2 regions of the Nocardioides sp. NPDC004968 genome follow, and region 2 is predicted to be linked to the other one. Evidence: riboswitches for the same ligand, from Rfam matches in the RefSeq annotation. Region 2 holds a riboswitch; the other holds the start of a gene.

Region 1 (3,399 bases), on a different contig from region 2:
TCTCGGTGACCGAGAGGTCGGGGAAGAGGGTCGGCTCCTGGTAGATGACCGCGACCCCGGCCTGCTTGGCGTCGGCGGTGTTGCGGAAGTCGACCTGTTCCCCGGAGAGCAGGTAGTCGCCGGCGTCGCGGCGATAGAGCCCGGCGACGATCTTGACCAGGGTCGACTTCCCGGCACCGTTCTCCCCCACGAGCGCGTGGATGGATCCGGCCTCGACCCGGAGGCTTCCGGACCGGAGGGCGCGTACGGGGCCGAACGACTTGGCCACGTCCCGCAGCTCCAGTGCGGCGGGTGTGTCCGGCATGGGCAGCTCCTCGAATTGAAAGGTTTCAAGCCTGGTTTACGCTAGTGATGGCAATCACATACGTCAACACTCTGAGGCCGCTAATTTGAGCGAGATCCGGACTTTGTCATCAGACCGCGTCGGCGCCCGCCCGCATCCGGGCGGGAATCCCGCCGCGTCAGACGGCGTTCAGAGACCCATGCACGCACTCTGGGTATGGGCACATCCGCACGCGTCATCACTCAACGGACGGTTGCGCGAGGTCGGCGCGAACACGCTCGGCGCCGCCGGCTGGAGCGTCGACGAGATCGACCTCTATCGAGAAGGTTTCAATCCACTTCTGGTGGAGCGGGGCGAGGCCGACGTACGCCGCCACCAGGACCGGCTGCGGGAGGCCGATCTGCTGGTCGTGCAGTTCCCGCTGTGGTGGTATTCGGTGCCGGCCATCCTCAAGGGCTGGATCGACCGGGTCTTCGAGTCGGGGTTCGCCTTCGACGTACCGGATCCGGAGACCGGCAAGCCGCTCAAGTACGGCAAGGGTGGTCTGGTCGGCAAGCGCGCGCTGACGATCGTCACCGCCGGTGACCGGGCCGCGACGCTGGGCCCGCGCGGGATCAGCGGCGACATCGAGGACGTCCTGTGGCCCCTTCTGCACGGCACGTTCTGGTACACCGGGATGGACCCGCTGCGCCCGCACCTGATCACCGACACCGACACCATCGACGCCCAGGTCATGGCGCGGATCGAGGCCGACCTGAGCGTACGTCTCGAGGGCGTGATGACGGAGCCGCGGATCGACTACCGGCCGATGGCCGAGGAGCACTACGACCACACGATCAGACTCCACGACTCGGTCGCGCCCGGGGAGGACGGGCTGAGCGCCCATCGCGAGGGCTGAGGTCGTCCCCCACGGGGGCGGGGCCCCCTGCTACGGTCTTGGAGCCAGCCGCTTGGGACGTAGTCCCGGCACGGGAACCCGGTGAGAGTCCGGGACTGACGCGCAGCGGTGTGGGTGACGGACGGGACACTGTGCCACTGGGCCCTCGGGCCTGGGAAGGCGTCTCGCGCCGGTCGATCCCGAGTCCGAAGACCTGCTGGCCCTGCAGCAGACCGCTGCCGGTCAGGACGGGCGACGCGCACCAGCCCGCGACCAGCTCGAGGACCGACGTGCACCTCTCCCGCACCATCCGAACGTTCACCGCGAGCACCGTCCTGGTGCTCTGCTCCGCACTGGCCGGCTGCGCCGCCGACCAGCCCTCCGGCGCACAGCAGGCGGCCGCCGACACCACCGGCTTCCCGCTCACCCTGACCAACTGCGGGCGCGAGATCACCCTCGAGGCACCGCCCGAGCGCGTCGTCTCGCTCAACCAGGGCTCCACGGAGATCCTGCTCTCGCTCGGACTGGCCGACCGGATGGCCGGAACTGCGACCTGGACCGACCCGGTGCTCGACTCGCTGGCCGCGGACAACAAGGACGTGCCCCGGATGGCCGAGAACGCGCCCTCCTACGAGCGCGTCCTGGAGGCCGAGCCGGACTTCGTCACGGCCTCATTCATCAGCACGCTGGGCGAGGGCGGGGTGACCACGCCCGAGGACCTGGAGAAGCTCGGCGTCGGCTCCTACCTCTCCCCCGCCGAGTGTCTCAAGGACAACGAGGGCGATGACGACGGCACCCGCCACGACGCCCTCGAGATCGACACGATCTTCCAGGAGATCACCGACCTGGCGCGGATCTTCGGCGTCCCCGAGCGGGGCGAGGAGCTCGTCGCCGACCTGTCGAAGCGGCTGGAGACCGCCCGGACCGAGGCGCCAAAGGGCGAGGTGAGCGCGATGTACTGGTTCGCCAACTCCGAGTCGCCCTATCTGGCCGGCTGCTGCGGCGGCCCGGGGATCATCGGCCGCACCCTCGGCATCGAGAACGTCTTCGACGACACCACCGACGAGTGGCCGCAGATCAACTGGGAGACCGTCGCCGAGCGCAACCCCGATGTCATCGTCCTCGGCGACCTGACCCGCAAGAGCCAGACCGCCGAGACCGCACGCGCCAAGATCGACTACCTGAAGAGCAACCCGGTCACCGCCCGGATGGACGCAGTCCGGAACGATCGCTTCGTGACGCTCTCCGGAGCCGAGCTCAACCCCTCGATCCGCACCGTCTACGCGGTCGAGAACGTCGCGGACCAGCTGGCCGACCTCGACCTCCGCTGATGCCCGTACGCCTCCCCCGCGCCGGCGTCCTGCTGGTGGCGCCGCTGGTGGTGCTGGCCTCGGTCGCAGGCGCCATCACCGTTGGGCCCTCCGACCTGAGCGTCGCCGACGTCTACGGCGTCGTCGCCGACAGGGCCGGGCTCGGGCTCTCCGACCTCACTCTGCTCCAACAGAGCATCGTGTGGGACCTGCGGCTGCCGCGTACGTTGCTGGCCGGGATCTGCGGAGCCGGACTGGCGATCTGCGGAGTGATCCTGCAGTCGCTGCTGCGCAACCCGCTCGCCGACCCGTTCGTGCTCGGGATCTCCTCTGGAGCCTCCACCGGGGCGGTCGCGGTCGTCGTGCTCGGCGTCGGCTCGGGCGCGATCGGTCTCTCCACCGGGGCGTTCGCGGGCGCGCTCGTCTCGTTCGCGCTCGTGCTGCTGCTGGCCTCGCTCGCCGGCGGCACCACCGACCGGCTCGTGCTGGCCGGCATCGCCGCCACCCAGCTCTTCTCGGCACTCACCTCGTTCATCGTGTTCACCGCGGCCGACGCCGAGCAGACGCGCGGAGTGCTCTTCTGGCTGCTCGGGTCGCTCTCCTCGGCGAGCTGGACCGACGTACTCGTCTGCGGGGTGATCGTGCTCGGCGGGCTGCTCTGCTGCGTCGCGGGCGCCGGGTGGCTGGACGCGTTCGCGTTCGGCAACGACGCGGCGGCTTCGCTCGGCGTCGACGTCACGCGCATCCGGGCCGTGCTCCTCGTGCTCACGGCGCTGATGACGGCCGTCATCGTCTCCACGTCCGGAGCGATCGGCTTCGTCGGTCTGGTCCTGCCCCACTTCGCCCGCGCGCTGGTCGGCGCCGGGCACCGGCTGCTGCTCCCGGCCACCGCGCTGCTCGGCGCGATCTTCCTGATCTGGGTCGACACC
Region 2 (3,399 bases):
CATCCTCACCTCGTTGCGCGAGGACCTCACCGCCGTACGCGAGGAGTTGGCCGCGACCCGGGCGGAGCTGCGGTCGGACTCAGATCTGGACTCAGCTGCCCGCTGAGGTGATCTCCTGCAGGACCACGTTGCGGGGGCCGTCGGCGGTGCCCTTGACCACCCGCAGGAAGTAGGGCTGGTCGGGGTTGTGGTTCGGGTCGAAGGTCCAGTTCCCGCGGGGGCTGACGATGGTGCCGACCGAGCCGAGGGAGTCGGCGATCTCGTTGCGGTTGACGTCGTCGGAGAGGTCGAGCGCCTTGTCGAGCGCGGCCGCGGCGTCGTAGGCCTGCACCGAGTAGACCGTCGGGGTGGCGTCGTACGCCTTGCGGTAGTCCTTCACGAAGGCGTCGTTCATCAGCGAGTCCATCGCATCGCTGTAGTGCAGCGCGGTGCGTACGCCGGACGCGGTGCTGCCCAGCGCGGACAGCACGTCGCCCTCGGTGAGGAAGCCCGGGCCGTAGAGTCTGGTGCTCTTGGCCAGCCCGGACTCGCGGTACTGCCTCACGAACGCCTCCGCCTCCTTGCCGGCATAGGCGGCGAAGATCGCGTCCGCGCCCGAGTCCTTCGCCTTGTCGAAGAGGCCCGACCACTCCTCGGTCACGCCGGCCGGGGTGTAGCTCTGACCCGCCACGCTGCTGCCAGCCGCCTCCAGGGCGATCATGAAGCTGTCGGAGAACTCGTGACCGGCCGCGTCGTCGGAGCCGATGACGTACGCCGTGCCTCGGTCGGTCTCCTGGGCGACCGCCTTCCCGAGGGCGCCGCCGATGTCAGAGTTGGTGGAGGACGTACGCCACAGGTAGTCGGAGCCGTCGGTGAGCTGGTCGGCGCCGGCGCCGGTCACGATCAGCGGCGTCTCGCTGTTGTTCGCGACGTCCTTGGCCGCGAGCGCCGTCTCCGAGCTCACCAACCCGACGACCGCCTGGACCTCGTCGTCCTGGATCAGCCTGGTCACCGCGGCGACGCCGGTCTCGGCCCGGTCGCCCTCGTCGGCGTCGACGACGTCGATCAGCCGGCCGCCGAGCTTCCCGCCGTGCTGGTCGAGGTAGAGGTCGAAGCCTCGTGACATGTCGGTGCCGATCGACTTGTGGACGCCGGAGGTCGGCACCACCAGACCGATCGAGACCTTCGCCTCCGAGGTCGTGGCGCAGGCTGTCAAACCGAGCGCGAGCGCCGGGATGGGCGCGAGAACGAAGCGTTGCCGGCGAGCCGAGCCTGTCACGGGAGACTCCATCTGTGGGGGTGGCCTCGGGAGATTTCGAGTAGCCGAACACTGGCACAGACCGCGGCCGGGCGGTGAGCAATTCGGCGCCGTGTCCGCAAGTCGGTAGTCTCGCCCTGCCAGTCGTACTCCATGCCTGATGGGGTCAGGGAACCCGGTGAAAGTCCGGGACTGACGCGCAGCGGTGAGGATGACGGGCGGGGCACGCCCTCCTTCCGGGGAGGGCAGCCACTGGAGCCTGGCTCCGGGAAGGCGCTCCGTTCCGATCGATTCCGAGTCCGAAGACCTGCTGGCTCTGGCGGCGCCCGCCGCCAGGTCACCACGTGCCCCGCGCAAGGGCACATGACGCAGAGCAGGTGTCCTGATGGCGCGAGTCCGAACCGACCGGTGCCCCGGAGTCGGTCGTCCATGGGCGGCCGAGGACGGCCTGCTGGTGCGGCTGCGCCTGATCGGCGGGTCCGTCTCGTCCGCCGCGCTGCTCTCGCTGATCTCCGTGGCGGAGACCTACGGCGACGGGCGGATCTATCTCACCGGTCGCGCCAACCTGCAGGTGCGCGGCCTGCCGAGTCTCGACGGCGGGCTGCCCGGCGAGGTGCTCACCGCGCTGAAGGCGACCGGTCTGGTTCCGGCGCAGACCCACGAGCTCGTACGCAACGTGATGGTCTCTCCGCAGACCGGGCTCGCCGGGGGCCGCGCCGACCTGCGCGGCGTCGCGGCGTCGCTGGACCGGCTGCTGTGCGCCTCGCCGCGGCTGGCCGCGCTGCCGGGGCGGTTCCTCTTCGTGCTCGACGACGGTCGCGGCGACCTGGTCTCGCGGGAGTGCGACCTCGGGCTGGTGGCGCTCTCCGCCGTCGAGGGTCAGCTCCGGGTCGGTGACTCGTGGGGGCCCGTCGTACCGCTCACCGAGGCCGCGTCCCGGCTGGTCGCGCTCGCCTCGCGCTTCTTGGACGTACGCGGCGAGGGGCCGTCCGCGCCCTGGCACGTCGCCGAGCTGGACGCACCGATGGTCGAGCCGGTCGCGGCCGACGATCGGGTCCCGGCCGAGGCCGAGGAGCTCGGCTTCGGGCAGGTGCCCGGTGGCGAGCACGTCGCCGCCCCGGACGGAGCCCTGGACCGGGCCGCGGTCTCGGCTCTTGCGGAGCGGGCGCCGGCGGTGGTGGTGACGCCGTGGCGCGGCGTACTCGTGCCTTCGCCGCAGGTGCGCCCTCCTCGGCGCTACGACTACATCGACCAGGGGCCGGCGATCTACGTCGACTCCTTCGCGACCATCCGGCGCGAGGCCGACCTCTCCGCCGTGCCCGCCGACGCCGAGCGGCTCGCGGTGCGGATGATTCACGGCAGCGGGCAGGTCGACCTCGCCTCCGACCTGGTCATCCACCCCGATCTGGTGAAGGCCGCTAGGGGCGCGCTGGAGGCCGGGGCGCCGATCCTGTGCGACGCGACGATGGTCGCCACCGGGGTCACCCGCAGCCGGCTCCCGCGCGACAACGAGGTGCTCTGCATGCTCGGCGACGACCGGGTCCCGGCGCTCGCCCGGGAGTGGGCGACGACCCGTACCGCCGCCGCGCTGTCGCTGTGGGAGCCCTACCTCGAGGGTGCGGTGGTCGCCATCGGCAACGCCCCGACGGCCCTCTTCCACCTGCTCGAGATGATCCTCGACGGCGGTCCGCGGCCGGCGGCGATCGTCGGCTGCCCGGTCGGCTTCATCGGCGCGGCCGAGTCCAAGGAGGCGCTGGCCGCCTTCGCCGACGAGCACGGGATCGACATCCCCTTCGTCACCGTCCGGGGCCGCCGCGGCGGCTCCGCGATGACCTCCTCCGCCCTCAACGCACTCGCCCAGGAGCAGGAATGAGCACGGATGTACGCGGGCGGTTCACCGTTGTCGGCATCGGTCCCGGCGATCCCGAGCTGATCACCCTCAAGGCCGCCCGGCTGATCGGCGCGGCCCCGGTGATCGCCTACCACGCCGGGGTGCGCAAGCAGTCGCACGCTCGCCGGATCGCGTCCTCGCTGATCCCTGCGGAGGCGATCGAGGAGGAGCTGCGCTACCCGGTCACCACCGGCACCACCTCGCACCCGGGCGGCTATGTCGGGGCGATGGCCGAGTTCTACGAGTCCTGCGCGGTCCGGCTCTCCGCTCA

What was found. Region 2 has a riboswitch for cobalamin ahead of ABZU72_RS27670 (nitrite reductase). Riboswitches for the same ligand answer to the same signal wherever they lie in the genome.
Region 1: it holds a riboswitch for cobalamin, as region 2 does, so the genes downstream of both, ABZU72_RS19660 (ABC transporter substrate-binding protein) here and ABZU72_RS27670 (nitrite reductase) in region 2, are expected to answer to the same signal.

Annotation. Positions count from the first base shown of each region.
Region 1 covers NZ_JBEXJF010000023.1:57,713-61,111, reverse strand. Annotated here, with positions in the region: gene ABZU72_RS19670 (sugar ABC transporter ATP-binding protein) at 1-304, opposite strand, end outside; gene ABZU72_RS19665 (NAD(P)H-dependent oxidoreductase) at 483-1,181, shown strand; cobalamin riboswitch at 1,210-1,397, shown strand; gene ABZU72_RS19660 (ABC transporter substrate-binding protein) at 1,451-2,491, shown strand; gene ABZU72_RS19655 (iron chelate uptake ABC transporter family permease subunit) at 2,491-3,399, shown strand, end outside.
Region 2 covers NZ_JBEXJF010000056.1:16,338-19,736, reverse strand. Annotated here, with positions in the region: gene ABZU72_RS27680 (ion transporter) at 1-106, shown strand, start outside; gene ABZU72_RS27675 (ABC transporter substrate-binding protein) at 92-1,258, opposite strand; cobalamin riboswitch at 1,362-1,567, shown strand; partial or broken gene ABZU72_RS27670 (nitrite reductase) at 1,623-1,811, shown strand; gene ABZU72_RS27665 (precorrin-8X methylmutase) at 2,457-3,110, shown strand; gene cobJ (precorrin-3B C(17)-methyltransferase) at 3,107-3,399, shown strand, end outside.